3 regions of the Janibacter sp. UYMM211 genome follow, and region 2 is predicted to be linked to each of the others. Evidence: predicted binding sites of a transcription regulator. Region 2 holds the regulator's gene; each other region holds the start of a gene.
The links. The regulator Rex, encoded in region 2, represses fermentation and respiration genes when NADH is low (regulators of the CRP and FNR family bind a similar motif). The targets are predictions, from matches to a motif close to CTTGTGAANNNNTTCACAAG.
Positions count from the first base shown of each region.

Region 1: ABIB53_RS02635 (Cg1360 family ATP-synthase-associated protein) is a predicted target of Rex. The motif match lies at 2,079-2,098, and genes of this name have one in related genera.
Region 3: ABIB53_RS04465 (geranylgeranyl reductase family protein) is a predicted target of Rex. The motif match lies at 2,507-2,526, and genes of this name have one in related genera.

Region 1 is NZ_JBEPOY010000001.1:575,177-579,826, forward strand. Features, by position in the region: gene ABIB53_RS02615 (F0F1 ATP synthase subunit B) at 1-48, opposite strand, end outside; gene ABIB53_RS02620 (ATP synthase F0 subunit C) at 101-310, opposite strand; gene atpB (F0F1 ATP synthase subunit A) at 417-1,238, opposite strand; gene ABIB53_RS02630 (AtpZ/AtpI family protein) at 1,235-1,600, opposite strand; gene ABIB53_RS02635 (Cg1360 family ATP-synthase-associated protein) at 1,597-2,016, opposite strand; gene ABIB53_RS02640 (MraY family glycosyltransferase) at 2,568-3,707, opposite strand; gene glyA (serine hydroxymethyltransferase) at 3,765-4,650, opposite strand, start outside.
Region 2 is NZ_JBEPOY010000002.1:260,961-265,610, reverse strand. Features, by position in the region: gene hemC (hydroxymethylbilane synthase) at 1-745, opposite strand, end outside; gene ABIB53_RS06390 (glutamyl-tRNA reductase) at 742-2,013, opposite strand; gene ABIB53_RS06385 (redox-sensing transcriptional repressor Rex) at 2,010-2,684, opposite strand; gene ABIB53_RS06380 (glutaredoxin family protein) at 2,838-3,092, opposite strand; gene ABIB53_RS06375 (lysophospholipid acyltransferase family protein) at 3,092-4,650, opposite strand, start outside.
Region 3 is NZ_JBEPOY010000001.1:966,179-970,828, forward strand. Features, by position in the region: gene ABIB53_RS04450 (NADH-quinone oxidoreductase subunit C) at 1-127, opposite strand, end outside; gene ABIB53_RS04455 (NuoB/complex I 20 kDa subunit family protein) at 124-711, opposite strand; gene ABIB53_RS04460 (NADH-quinone oxidoreductase subunit A) at 731-1,090, opposite strand; gene ABIB53_RS04465 (geranylgeranyl reductase family protein) at 1,166-2,491, opposite strand; gene ABIB53_RS04470 (demethylmenaquinone methyltransferase) at 2,603-3,298, opposite strand; gene ABIB53_RS04475 (isochorismate synthase) at 3,396-4,650, shown strand, end outside.

The DNA.
Region 1 (4,650 bases), on a different contig from region 2:
CGCCGTCGCGAGGCTCACGACCGACGTTGCGGTTGCCGTGATGTGCACGGAGTACTCCTAGGGGACGTCGAGCTGGTTCTGACGAGGTGTCTGACCGAGGTCAGAGGACGAACGCGAGAACCAGACCGAAGATCGCGAGGGCCTCGGCGAGCGCGAAGCCGAGGATGGCGATCGGCTGGAGGAGGTTGCGGGCCTCGGGCTGGCGGGCGACACCGTTGATGTACGCGGCGAAGATCAGGCCGACGGCGATGGCCGGGCCGATCGCGGACAGGCCGTAACCGATGAGCGAGAGGGAGCCGGTGATTTCCATGAGTCTTTTTCCTCTTCCGTTTCTGTGGTTCCCCCGGCGACGCGGCGCCGGGAAGTTGTGGGGTGCTATTCGGTTGTGCGGTGGTGCAGCTTCGTAGCGCCGTCGATCAGTGGTCGTCGGCGAGGGCGCCGGCGATGTAGCTCGCGGCGAGCAGGGTGAAGACGAACGCCTGGAGGAACTGCACCAGGGCCTCGAAGAGCATCATCACGCCGGCCATGAGGAAGGTCGGCAGGGACAGCGCCTTCATGAGCGCACCGTCGGACTCGAGCAGGAAGTACGCGCCCGCGGTGACGAAGAGGTAGATGAGCATGTGCCCGGCGAACATGTTGCCGAAGAGTCGCAGCGCGAGCGTGAGCGGCCGGGTGATGAAGTAGGTGACGAGCTCGAGGACGAGGATCACCGGGGCGATCCAGCCCGGCAGGCCCGGGGGCACCATGTGCTTGAAGTAGCCGACGAAGCCCATCCGCTGGAAGCCGATCCAGTGGTAGACGACGTAGACGACGAGCGTCAGGGCGATCGGGAAGCCGATCTTGCCCGTGACGGGGTTCATCGCGAGCGGGAAGATCCCCATGAGGTTGTAGAAGAGGATCATCGTGAAGAGCGTCGCGAGGAGCGGCACGAAGCGGCGGAACTCCTTGGTGCCGATCATGTCGCGGGCGACCGAGTTGCGCGGGAGGTTGTAGAAGCCCTCGAGCATCCACTGGCCCTTGGAGGGCACGACAGCCGCGCGGCGGCTCAGCGCGATCATCACGAAGGACAGCACGCCGGTGACGATCGCGGCCCAGGCCATCTGGTTGGTGACGGTCAGACCGCCGACCTCGAAGAGGGGCTGCCAGAAGATCTCCGGCGTGGGGGCCGTGTAGCCCTCGCCCTCGCCGGCGGCCATGGGCGCGAGCGCGGCGATGTGCGCGGGCGCAGTCAGGATCACGGGTTCTCCTCGTTGTGTGGCTTGGCTCCGGGCAGCGCGGTATCGCCGCCGCTCGTGGGTGCCTGAGACGTACCGTACCGGAGCCAGATGACGTAGAGCGACAGCCCCATCCCGACCACGACGCCCACCGCGACGATCAGCGACGTGCCGAGCCATCGGTCGAGCAGCCACCCGGCGCCGCCGAAGAGCACGGGTCCGGTGACCAGGTAGGCGAGGACGGTCGCGCCGAGCGCGTCCGCCTGGGCGGTGGGGCTCGGCCCCTCGGTCTCGGTGGACCAGCGGTGTGCGTCCGGGGCCACCCCTTCGCGCCGGGTGACGAGGCGCGGTGCAGGGGTGTCGGTCTTGTGGCGGCGGGGGCTCATCGCGCCCCTCCGGGGTAGATCTCGTGGCGAGCACGGGCGTACCCGGCGATCTGGCCGGCCTGCAGCACGACGGTCTGGGCGACCGTGGCGGCGGCGAAACCCGCGCTGTGGAGCCATTCCTGGTCCCTCACGGCGAGCAGGACGGCGACGAGGATGATGAGCTGACCGATGTACACGACGAGGGCTCCGGCCATCGTCGCGCCCGGGTCTCCCGACATGATGAGGCGCATCGCGACGAGGCCGACGAGCATGATGACGGAGGCGGTCGCGGCTCCGGCGACGGCGGACCAGCCGGCCCTCTCCCCCGCGGCGAGCCACCCGATGACCGGCGCGGCGACGCACCCGGCGACGCCTGCGATCACGACACCGCGAAGCATGCCCGTGATGGGCTCGCGGGTGGTGCGCGTGGCGGTCATGGCGTCCTTCGGCACGGGATCTGGTCGAGGCTCGAGCGGGCCCTCACGGCCCGTCGTCGGCGCTTGTGAAAGTTATCACAAGCGCCTCCGACCCCGCGACTCGAGCGCGACGAGCGGCCGCCGTCCCACCCCTTCGGGCGGTCGAGGCACGAAGCCCCCCACCCCCCAAGCCTCGGCACCACGCATCCCCCGAGAAGTTGGCACCAGCACCGGTTGCAGCACGAGCATCTGCCAACTTTCCGAGCACACGGGTCGTCTCAGGGCTCGCTGACGCTCGCACCTCGACCACCAACGCCCTTGCGCTGGTCGAGGTGCGAAGGCCCCCCGGGCCTGAGCCTCGAGACCACCCGCCCCCGAGAAATTGGCACCAGCACCGGTTGCAGCACGAGCATCTGCCAACTTCCCGAGCAGCGACGTGGTCTCGAGGCTCCTTCGTCGCACCTCGACCACCAACGAGGGGTTTGTGGTCTCGAGGCTCCTTCGTCGCACCTCGACCAGCGACGAGGGTCTCGGGGCTCGCTGACGCTCGCACCTCGACCAGCCAGGGGCGGTCAGGCGTCGAGGCGGCGGCCGTGGCGGTCGAAGGTCTTCGGGCGGTGGCCGGGGCGGGAGAAGCGCGGGAGCCACGCGGTGAGGACGACGGCGACGGCGAGCAGGGCGAGGACCCCGGCCGCCGCGAGCTCAGCGGGCTGGACGACGACGAAGCTCACCGAGCCGGCGGCGACGACGAAGGCCCACCACCACAGCAGGAGCACCGCGCGGCGGTGGCCGTGGCCGATCCGCAGCATGCGGTGGTGCAGGTGCTGGGCGTCGGGGTGGAAGGGGCTCTGGCCCCGAGCGGTGCGGCGCACGACGGCGAAGAGCACGTCGAGCAGCGGCAGCAGCATGATCGCGATCGGCACGAGCAGCGGCAGGATCGTCGCCGCGACCGGGTTGTCGCTCACCTGGTTCGGGTTGACCGCACCGGTCGTGCTGATCGTCGCCGCAGCGAGGAGCAGCCCCAGCAGGAGCGCCCCGCTGTCGCCCATGAAGAGCCGGGCAGGGAAGAAGTTGTGCGGCAGGAAGCCCAGGCAGCACCCGAGCATCGCGGCGGAGATGAAGGTCGCCGAGCTGAAGACGTTCGGCGGGTTGTACGACGCCGAGATGATGTAGCTGTAGACGAAGAACGACCCCGCCGCGATCGCGACCGTCCCCGCGGCGAGCCCGTCGAGCCCGTCGATGAAGTTCACCGCGTTCGTCGCGAGGACGACGACGAAGATCGTCAGGATGACGAGGATCGGCGCCGGCAGGACCGTGACGACCCCGAGCGGCAACGAGAAGAACTGCACCCCCGAGAAGGCCATGATCCCGGCGGCGAGGAGCTGACCGCCCAGCTTCGTCGCCGGGTCGAGGTCGCGGACGTCGTCGATCGCGCCGACGAGGCAGACGACCGCCCCGGCGGCGAGCACCCCGACGAGCTCTCGCGTCTCGAAGACCTGTGAGAGGAAGGGCAGGCGCCACGCGAGCAACGTCGCGGCGGCGTACCCCATGAGGATCGCCACTCCCCCGAGGCGAGGGATCGGCACGGTGTGCACGTCGCGGCTGCGGACCGGGGTGTAGGCCCCGGTCCGCACCGCGATCGCCCGCATGGCGGGCACGCAGAGGTAGGTCGTCGCCAGCGCCACGAGGACGACGAGCAGGTACTCACGCACGCGCCGCCTCCGTCGTCACTCGTGATGTGGTCAGCCGCGGGCCCGGTCGGGCCCAGCTCAGCGAGGGTAGGCGGGGAAGGCGGTGACGAGCTCGTCGACGCCTGCGCGCACCTGCTGGCTCACGGCGTGCTCGGGGTCGGCGTCGCCCTGGGTGACGGCGACGTGGATGAGCTCGGCGATGGTCGCCATCTCGGCCTCGCCCATGCCCTGCGTCGTGACGCACGGGGTGCCGACGCGCACGCCCGAGGCGATGCCCGGCTTCTGCGGGTCGTTGGGGATGGCGTTCTTGTTGAGCACGATCCCGGCCGCGTCGGCGCGCGCCTCGGCGTCCTTGCCCGTGACGCCCACGCCCTGGAGGTCGAGCAGCGCGAGGTGCGTGTCCGTGCCACCGGTCGTCGGGCGGATGCCGCGCTCGGCCAGACCGGCCGCGAGCGCCTGGGAGTTGGTGATGACGCGCCGGGTGTAGTCGGCGTACTCCGGGCTCGCGCACTCCTTGAAGTTCACGGCCTTGGCCGCGATCGTGTGCATCTGCGGCCCGCCCTGCATCATCGGGAAGATCGCCTTGTCGAGCGCCGCCGCGTGCTCGGCCTTGCAGACGAGAGCGCCTGAGCGGGGGCCGCGCAGGACCTTGTGGGTCGTGAAGGTCACGACATCGGCGAAGGGGACGGGGCTGGGGATCGCCTTGCCGGCCACGAGACCGATGAAGTGGGCCGCGTCGACCCAGAAGATCGCGCCGACCTCGTCTGCGATGGCGCGGATCCGCTCGAAGTCGATGAGGCGCGGGATGGCCGAGCCGCCGGCGCAGATGACCTTCGGGCGGTGCTCCTTGGCCAGGCGCTCCATCTCGTCGTAGTCGACGTCCTCGGTCTCGGGGTGCACGCCGTAGTGGACGGCGTCGAACCACTTGCCGGAGAAGGAGACCTTCGTGCCGTGGGTGAGGTGG
Region 2 (4,650 bases):
CGTCGTCGACGACCTCGGCCAGGGCCCCGACCGGCGCGGCGCAGCCGGCCTCGAGACGGGCGAGGAGGGCGCGCTCGGCGGTGACGGCCGCGCGGGTGTCCGGGTCGTCGAGCGGCGCGAGGGCCGCGATCGTCGCCTCGTCGTCCTCGCGGCACTCGACGGCGAGGGCGCCCTGGCCCGGCGCGGGGAGCATCTGGATGGGGTCGAGGTGCTCGGTGACGACGTCGGTCATGCCCAGACGCGTGAGCCCGGCGGCGGCGAGGACGACCGCGTCGACCTCGCGCCCGACCATGTCCAGGCGGCGCCCGACGTTGCCCCGGATGTCGCGGAAGTCGAGACCGAGGCCGAGGGCCGCGAGCTGGGCCCGACGGCGGGGCGAGCCGGTGCCGACGACCGAGCCCTCCGGCAGCTCGCCGAGGGTGAGCCCGTCGCGGGCGACGAGGCTGTCGCGGGGGTCGACCCGGGGCGGGATCGCGGCGATGGTCAGGCCCTGCTCGGGTGCGGTCGGCAGGTCCTTGAGGGAGTGCACGGCGACGTCGACCCGGCCGTCGCGCAGGGCGTGGCGCAGCGCGGAGGCGAAGACCCCGGTGCCGCCGAGCAGGCTCAGCGGAGCGCTCGTGACGTCACCCTCCGTCGTGATCTCGACGATCTCGACGTCGTGCCCGGCCGCGCGCAGCGCGTCGGCGACATGGCCGGTCTGCGTCGTCGCGAGGGCACTGCGACGGGTCCCGATCCGCAAGGTCACGACAGCTCGCTCCCGTGCAGGTCGAAGAGGGCCCGGATCGCGTCCTCGTACTCGACGATGCGCCCGTCGATGGCCATCTCCTTGACCCGCACCGTCGGGCGGTGGAGGAGCTTCTCGACGACCCGGTGGATGGCGAGGTGGACCTCGGCGCGCTCGGCGTCGGTGAGGTCGGGCGTGCGCTGGTCGACCCGCTCGAGCTCACGGGTGACGACCTCGGCGGCCGCGGCGCGGATCGCGGTGACCGTCGGGGCGGCGACCTGCGCGGCGCGGTCGCTGAGGTGGCGGTGCACGGCGTCGGCGACGACACCGCGCGCGGCGCTCACCTCGGGCAGCTCGGTGCCGCGGCCGAGGGCCTGGCCGAGCTCGGCGAGCCCGAGACGGGTGACACCGCGCAGCCCGCCGACCTCGACGGCCACGTCGTGGGGCATCGCGAGGTCGAGGTAGACCTGCGCGCGACCGGAGCGGGCGACCTGCGCGTCGGCGGCGGCGGCGAGGTCGACGACGAGACCGGTCGAGCCGGTGCACGAGATGACGACGTCGGCCTGGGCGAGGGCGGCCTCGATCTCGGCGATCGGGCGGGCCTGCGCGTCGAGCCGGGCGGCGAGCGAGACGGCCCGCTCGTGCGTGCGGTTGACGACGGTGATCGAGCCGGCGCCGAGGCGCGAGGCGGTCGTCGCGGCGAGCGAGCTCATCGAGCCCGCCCCGACGACGAGCACGTCGAGCCCCTCGACCGCGCCGAGCAGGTCACGGGCGAGCTCGAGACCGACCTCGACGAGGGAGCGTGAGACGCGGTCCAGGCCGGTCTCGGTGCGCACGCGCTTGCCCGTGCGCAGGGCCTGCTGGAGCAGGTGGTTCAGAGCCGGGCCGGCCGCGCCGCTGTCCTGCCCGACGGCGAGCGCGTCGCGCAGCTGCGCGACGATCTGGGCCTCGCCGACGGCCATGGAGTCCAGCCCGGCGGCGACGTTGAAGACGTGGGCGACGGCGGCCTCGCCGTACTGGAGCTCGAGGTGCTCGACGAGGTCGTCCTGGGTGACCCCGGTGACACCGGTGAGGGCGGTGGTGAGATCGGCGACGGCGCCGTGGAAGGCGCTGACCTCCGCGTAGACCTCGGTGCGGTTGCACGTCGAGACGACGACGACCTCGCTGATGTCCGGGCTCTCGAGGGCCGACTCCGTGAGCCGGGCCGCGACGTCCTGGCCGAGCGAGACCCGCTCGAGCAGCTGGATGGGCGTGCGGTGGTGGTTGAGACCGAAGACGACGGTGCTCATCGGGCGACCTCCAGGTCCGCACCGGGGCCGGTGCGGCGCTGCTCGTGGTAGGCGAGGATCTGCAGCTCGGTCGCGAGGTCGACCTTGCGGACCTGCACGTGGTCGGGCACCGAGATCACGCCGGGGGCGAAGTTGAGGATCGAGGAGAAGCCGGCGGCGACGAGCTGGTCGGCGACGTCCTGCGAGGAGGCGGCGGGGGCGGCGATGACGCCGATCGCGGCCTGGCCGCCCTCGGTGAGGCTCGGCAGCACCTCCATCGGCTGCACGACGAGGTCGCCCACCCGCTGGCCGACGAGCGCGGGGTCGCGGTCGAGGACGGCGACGACGGTGAAGCCCTGGGGCGCGAAGCCGCCGTACGAGGCGAGCGCGCGGCCGAGGTTGCCCATGCCGATGATGGCGACCGGCCAGTCCTGGGTGAGGCCGAGGGCCCGCGAGATCTGGTAGCGCAGGTGGCCGACGTCGTAGCCGACGCCGCGCACGCCGTAGGAGCCGAGGTGGCTGAGGTCCTTGCGCAGCTTCGCGCTGCTCACCCCCGAGCTCGTCGCGAGCTCCTCCGAGGAGACCGAGCCGACGCCCTGCGCCACGAGCCCGTCGAGTGCCCTGAGGTACCCGGGCAGGCGCGCCACGGTCGCGTCGGGGATCCCGCGCTTGGCTGCGCTGGTGGCGGTCACGATCGACTCGCTGCTCCTCTCTGCGCCGCGAGCACAGGTGGCGCGAGCGGCGACCAACTCAGGCTAACGGCTTGTGAACATTTGCACAAAGTCACGACGACCCGTGGTCGTGGCCACGCCCGAAGGGGTGGGCGGGCTCCCCCTTCGGGCCCGTCAGGACCGCTCGAGGGCCGCCCGGAGGCGGGTCTCGTCGACCCGCCAGTAGTCGTGCTGCGCCCCGTCGACGAAGGTCACCGGGACCTCCTCCGAGTACCGGGCGAGCAGCTCGGGGTCGCGGTCGACGTCGACGACCTCGACGTCGAGGTCGTGCTCGGCGGCGACCCGGCGCACGGTCTCGAGCGCGACGACGCACAGGTGGCACCCCTCACGGGTGACGACGGCCAGGCGACCGGCAGGAGCCCAGGCCATCAGAAGAAGACCGAGCGACGGGTCATGAGCACGGAGTACAGCGTCTGCTGGATCGTCTCGCGCACCTGGTCGGTGAGGTCGAAGACGAGCGCGGGGTCGTCGGCGGCCGTCGGGCCCAGGCTCGCGGTGTCGACGGGCGGGCTGAACTCGATGATCCACTTGCTCGGCAGCGGCACGAGGCCGAGCGGGCCGAGGAGCGGGAAGGTCGGCGTGATCGGTGCGTACGGCGCGCCGAGCAGCCGGGCGAGGGTCTTGGCGTTGCCGACCATCGGGTAGATCTCCTCGGCCCCGACGACCGAGCACGGGATGATCGGCACCTCGCTGCGGATCGCCGCCGCGACGAAGCCGCCCCGGCCGAAGCGCTGCAGCTTGTAGCGCTCGCGGAAGGGCTTGCCGACACCCTTGAAGCCCTCGGGCCACACCCCGACGAGCTCGCCGGAGGTCATGAGGCGCTCCGCGTCCGGGTTCGTCGCGAGCGTCGCGCCGGTCTTGCGCGCGAAGTCGCCGACGACGGGCAGCGCGAAGACGAGGTCGGCCCCGAGCATGCGCAGGAAGCGGTGCTGCGGGTGCGCGTCGTGGATCGCCAGCTGGGTCATCACCGAGTCGAGGGCGATGGTGCCGGAGTGGTTGGAGACGACGAGCGCGCCGCCGGTGGCCGGGATGTTCTCGATGCCGCGGACCTCGACGCGGAACCACCGGTCCTTGAGCAGGCGCAGCACCGGGAAGGCGGTGTGCAGGGTGAAGTCCTCGTCGAAGCCGAAGTCGTCGACGCTGTAGTCGCCCTGGACCCGGCGGCGCAGGAAGGACAGGACCTCGCCGAGTCGGCGCTCCCACTCCTCGCCCGCCGCGTTGCTCACCGCCCCGCCGATGGTGCGCGACGCGACCTGGCCGGCCGAGAGCGCGACGGAGAGCAGCTCGGCGACGCCCGGGGCGAGCGCGGTGCCGCTGCTCGGGGTGCCCTCGGCGGGTGCCGACGCGGGCGAAGGGGTCGTCGGCGCGGTGGCCACGCGCGGCCTCGGGGTCGTCGTGCGCCGGGGGCGACGGGTGCCCGTGCCCTCGCCGTCGACGACGCGCAGGGCCGGGGCGCCCGCGGCGCGGGTGGTGCTGCGCGTCGTGCGGGCCGGTCGCGACGCCCCCTTCGTCGTCCCTGACGTCGGGGCGGAGCCGCCGACCGCGGCGGCCGGGCGGCTCGCCCGGCGGGAGGCGGTCGGGCGCGAGGCCGACGACGCGGTGGTCTTCTTCGTCGGGGGCGCCGTCGTCTCGCTGCCGGCGAGCAGGGGGGTCGAGCGGCGTCGGGCCCGCTCGCCGCCGGCGCGCTCGGCCGCCGCGGCGACCGCGGAGCGCGGGGCGGCGGTCTTCGTGGTCGACGCCTTCTTCGCGGTGGGCTTGGGGGCCGTGGTCTTCTTCGCGGCGGCGGTCTTCTGCGTGGTGGCCTTCGTCGCGGCAGCGGTCTTCCGCGTGGTGGTCTTCTTCGCGGCGGCAGTCTTGCGCGTGGTGGCCTTCGTCGCCGCCGTCTTCTTCGCGCTCTTCGCGGGCGTCGCAGCCCGAGCGGTCTTCT
Region 3 (4,650 bases), on a different contig from region 2:
GACGCTGCTCGCCCTGCAGCCCGCCGACGGGCGGCAGGTCGGGGTTGCCGGTGCCGGTCAGGCCCGCGCCCTCGGGGCGCACGGGGTCGCCCGTCGTGCCCGGGGTGTCCTTGTCCTGCTCGCTCATGCGAGGAGATTCCTTCCGACGAGGCCCTCGTGGTCGTGCGTGGGCGCGAGCAGCTCGGTCGGGGTCGCGCCGAGCGCGGCCTGCTCGGCCGCGCGGGCGGCGGCGACGCGGTTGACGCCGAGCTTGCTGCCCTGGATCTGGCCGTGCAGCTCGATGATCGCGTTGAGCAGCATCTCCGGGCGCGGCGGGCAGCCGGGCAGGTAGATGTCGACGGGGATGATGTGGTCGACGCCCTGGACGATGGCGTAGTTGTTGAACATCCCGCCCGAGCTCGCGCAGACGCCCATCGAGATGACCCACTTCGGGTTGGCCATCTGGTCGTAGACCTGGCGTACGACGGGGGCCATCTTCTGGCTCACCCGGCCGGCGACGATCATGAGGTCGGCCTGGCGCGGGGTCGCGGCGAAGCGCTCCATGCCGAAGCGGGCGAGGTCGTAGTGCGGGGTGCCGACAGCCATCATCTCGATGGCGCAGCAGGCCAGGCCGAAGGTCGCAGGCCAGATCGAGGCCTTGCGCATGTAGCCGGCGACGTTCTCGAGCGTCGTCAGGGCGATCCCTGCCGGCAGCTTCTCCTCAAGTCCCATCAGTGTGCTCCCTTTCGCGTCAGTCCCACTCGAGGCCGCCGCGACGCCACACGTAGGCGTAGGCGACGAAGATGGTGATCATGAAGAGCACCATCTCGACGAGTGCGAAGAGACCGAGGTTGTCGAAGGCGACGGCGAAAGGCAGCAGGAAGAGCGTCTCGACGTCGAAGATGATGAAGAGCATCGCGGTGAGGTAGTACTTCACCGGGAAGCGGCCGCCCTCGGCGGCCTGGGGGGTGGGCTGGATGCCGCACTCGTAGGCCTGGGCCTTGGCGGAGTTGTACCGGGCCGGGCCGACGACCAGGCTGGTGCCCACCGACAGGAGGGCGAAGCCCAGACCCAGGGCCAGCAGGATGCCGAGCGGGATGTAGGGGTTCATCGCGTCATGACCTCGCTTTCCGTCAGCACGCTGTGACGCATGTCATTCATCCTAGGGGTCGTCATCGAAGCCTCCTCAGGCGCTCGGCGCCAGGCGCGTCATCGCCTGGATGACGCGGTCGTCGAGGCCTCCGCCGCTCTCCTGCGGCAGGTTGGCCATGAGCTTGAGCATGAAGCGCATGAGGGTCGTCCGGGGAAGACCGTACTTCGTCGCCAGGCGCATGATCTCCGGCTTGCCGATGAGCTTGGCGAACTCGGCACCGATCCGGAAGTAGCCGCCGTGCATCTGCTTCATCCGCAGGACGTAGCGCTGCAGGACGGCCTCGCGGGCGGCCAGGCTGCTCGCGCGCAGCGCCTCGTCGATGACCTCGGCGGCGACGAAGGCGGCCTCGAGGGCGTAGTCGATGCCCTCCCCGTTGAAGGGGTTGACCATGCCGCCGGAGTCGCCGACGAGGAGCAGGCCCCGGTCGTACAGCGGCTGGCGGTTGAAGGCCATCGGCAGGGCCGCGGACTTGATCGGGCCGGTGATCGTCGCCTCGGAGATGCCCCACTCGTCGGGCATCGAGGCCACCCAGCGGCGCATGACGTCCTTGTAGTCCGTGCGCCCGAAGGCCTCGGAGGTGTTGAGGATGCCCAGGCCGATGTTGCTGCGCCCGTCGCCGAGACCGAAGAGCCAGCCGTAGCCGGGCATGAGGATGTCGCGGCCGTCCTCCCCCTTCGTCCACAGCTCGAGGTGGGACTCCATGTAGTCGTCCGTGTGGCGCGGCGTCTCGTAGTAGGCGCGCACCGCGACGCCCATCGGGCGGTCCTCGCGCTTCTCCCGGCCGAGGGCCACGGCCAGGCGCGAGCTCACGCCGTCGGCGGCGACGACGACGGGCGCCCGGTAGGTGACCCGCTCCCCCGTCGCGCGGCCGGTCTCGGACATGACCTTCGCGACGACGCCGACGACGCGGCCGTCGTCGTCGAGGACGGGCTCGGTGACGTTGCGCCGCTCGATGAGCTCGGCGCCGCAGCGCTCGGCGTGCCGGGCGAGGTACTCGTCGAGGTCCTCGCGGCCGCGGGCCATGCCGAAGGAGGGGAAGGAGTCGACCTCGGGCCAGTCGAGCTGGAGGCGCATGCCGCCGCCGATGATCCGCAGGCCCTTGTTGTGGGCCCAGCCGTCGGTCTCGGCGGTGGGGACCTCGAGGTGGATGAGCTGGCGGACCGCGCGCGGGGTGAGCCCGTCGCCGCAGATCTTGTCGCGGGGGAAGGAGGTCTTCTCGAGCAGGACGACGCGGCGGCCGGCCTTGGCCAGCCAGGCGGCGGTCGCGCTGCCCCCCGGGCCGGCACCGACGACGACGACGTCCGCGTGCACGACGTCGCCGTCGAGCCGCGGGGTGGGGGCGTCAGCAGGGGTGGTCACGCTCGTCCTCGGGTGCTTGTGAAGGGATTCACGAACTACGACAGGGTACGTGCCGGTCGCGAAGGGGTGCAGTGAGGTTGTCCTAACCTGGCCCGTCGGGGCCTGGTCGGGTCAGGCCGGGTTGACGCCGCGGTGCAGGGCGACGATCCCGGCCGAGAGGTTGGTCCACTCGACGTCCCGCCAGCCGGCGGTGGCGAGGTCGCTCGCCAGCTCGCGCTGGCCGGGCCAGGCCTGGATCGACTCGGCGAGGTAGACGTAGGAGTCGGGGTTGGAGGAGATCCGGCGGGCCACGGCGGGCAGCGCGCCCATGAGGTAGCGCTTGTAGATCGTGCGGAAGCCCGGGACGACGGGGTCGCTGAACTCGCAGACGACGAGCCGGCCCCCCGGACGGGTGACCCGGCGGAACTCCGCGAGCGCGACGTGCCGGTCGGCGACGTTGCGCAGGCCGAAGGACATCGTCACGGCGTCGAAGGTGTCGTCGGCGAAGGGGAGGCGCATCGCGTCGGCCGCGGTGAGGGCGAGCGCGGGGTTGCGCCGGCGACCCTCGCGCAGCATCCCGAGGGAGAAGTCGGCGGGGACGACGTCGACCCCGCGGGCCGCGAAGGGCTCGCTCGAGGTGGCGGTGCCCGCCGCGATGTCGAGGACCCGCTCGCCGGTCTGCGCGTCGACGGCCTCCACGACGGCCGTGCGCCACGCGCGGTCCTGGCCGAGGGAGAGGACGTCGTTGGTGAGGTCGTAGCGCTTCGCGACGTCGTCGAACATCGACGCGACGTCCTTGGGGTCCTTCTCGAGGGAGGCGCGGATCATGGGCCCATCCTCGCACCCGGCACCTCGCGGCGCGGACGGGCACGAGCGCCGGCACGAGGACGGCCACGCCCGGGGGCAGGCGTACGCTGATCGGGCGATGACCACCCTCGACCCCGCCCTGGCGCGCCTCGACGCCCGCACCTCCCCCTCGTCGTCCCCGCGCCTGGTCTGCCGGACCGTGCGGGTGCCCGCGACCCGGGTCGGCGACCTCCTGGCCCTCCTGCCCGACGACACCTCGCAGGTGCTCTCGTGGGTGCGACGCGGCGAGGGTCTCGTCGGCTGGGGCGAGGTGGCCGGGCTGTCGGTCACCGGCGAGGACCGCTTCGGGCGGGCGCAGGACTGGTGGCGCGAGATCACCGCGGTCGCCGAGGTCGAGGACGAGGTCGAGGTGCCCGGCACCGGCCCGATCTGCTTCGGCTCGATGGCCTACTCGGCCCGCTCGCAGACCCCCTCGCGGCTCGTCGTGCCCGCCGTCGTCGTCGGCCGCCGGGGCCGCGACGCCTGGGTGACGACGACCTGGCTCGCCGGGGAGGAGCCCTCCCCCGTGGACGACGCGGTCGAGACCTCCCTTCGTCCCTCCCCCGCGCCGCGCGCGCCGGAGTCGATCCGCTTCAGCGACGGCGACCTCTCGGCCGGCTCGTGGGCCGGGATCGTCGAGCAGGCCGTCGCGCGGATCAGCGCCGGCGAGCTCGACAAGGTCGTCCTCGCCCGCAGCCTCGACGTCGAGGCCGACTCGCGGATCGACCCGCGCTGGGTGCTGCAGCGCCTCGCGCAGGACTACGACACGACGTGGGTCTTCTCCGTCGCCGGTCTCGTCGGCGCGACCCCGGAGATGCTCGTGCGTCTCGAGCGCGGCCTCGTCACCTCGCGGGTGCTCGCCGGCACGATCCGGCGCACCGGCGACGACAGCCACGACCTCGCGCTCGCGGGCTCGCTCGCGCGCAGCAGCAAGGATCTCGAGGAGCACGAGTACGCCGTGCGCTCGGTCGCCGACGCCCTCGCCGCGCACACCTCCTCGATCAACGTGCCGGAGTCCCCCTTCGTCCTGCACCTCACCAACGTCATGCACCTCGCGACCGATGTCGCCGGGGTCGTCGACGACACGTCGACCTCGCTCGCGCTCGCGGCCTCGCTGCACCCCTCCGCCGCTGTGTGCGGCACGCCGACCCCCGTCGCCGACGGGCTCATCGGCGAGCTCGAGCAGATGGACCGCGGCCGCTACGCCGGGCCGGTGGGCTGGATGGACGCGACCGGCGACGGCGAGTGGGGCATCGCGCTGCGCTGCGGCGCGCAGACCTCGCCGACCTCGCTGCGCCTCTACGCGGGCTGCGGGATCGTCGCCGGGTCCGACG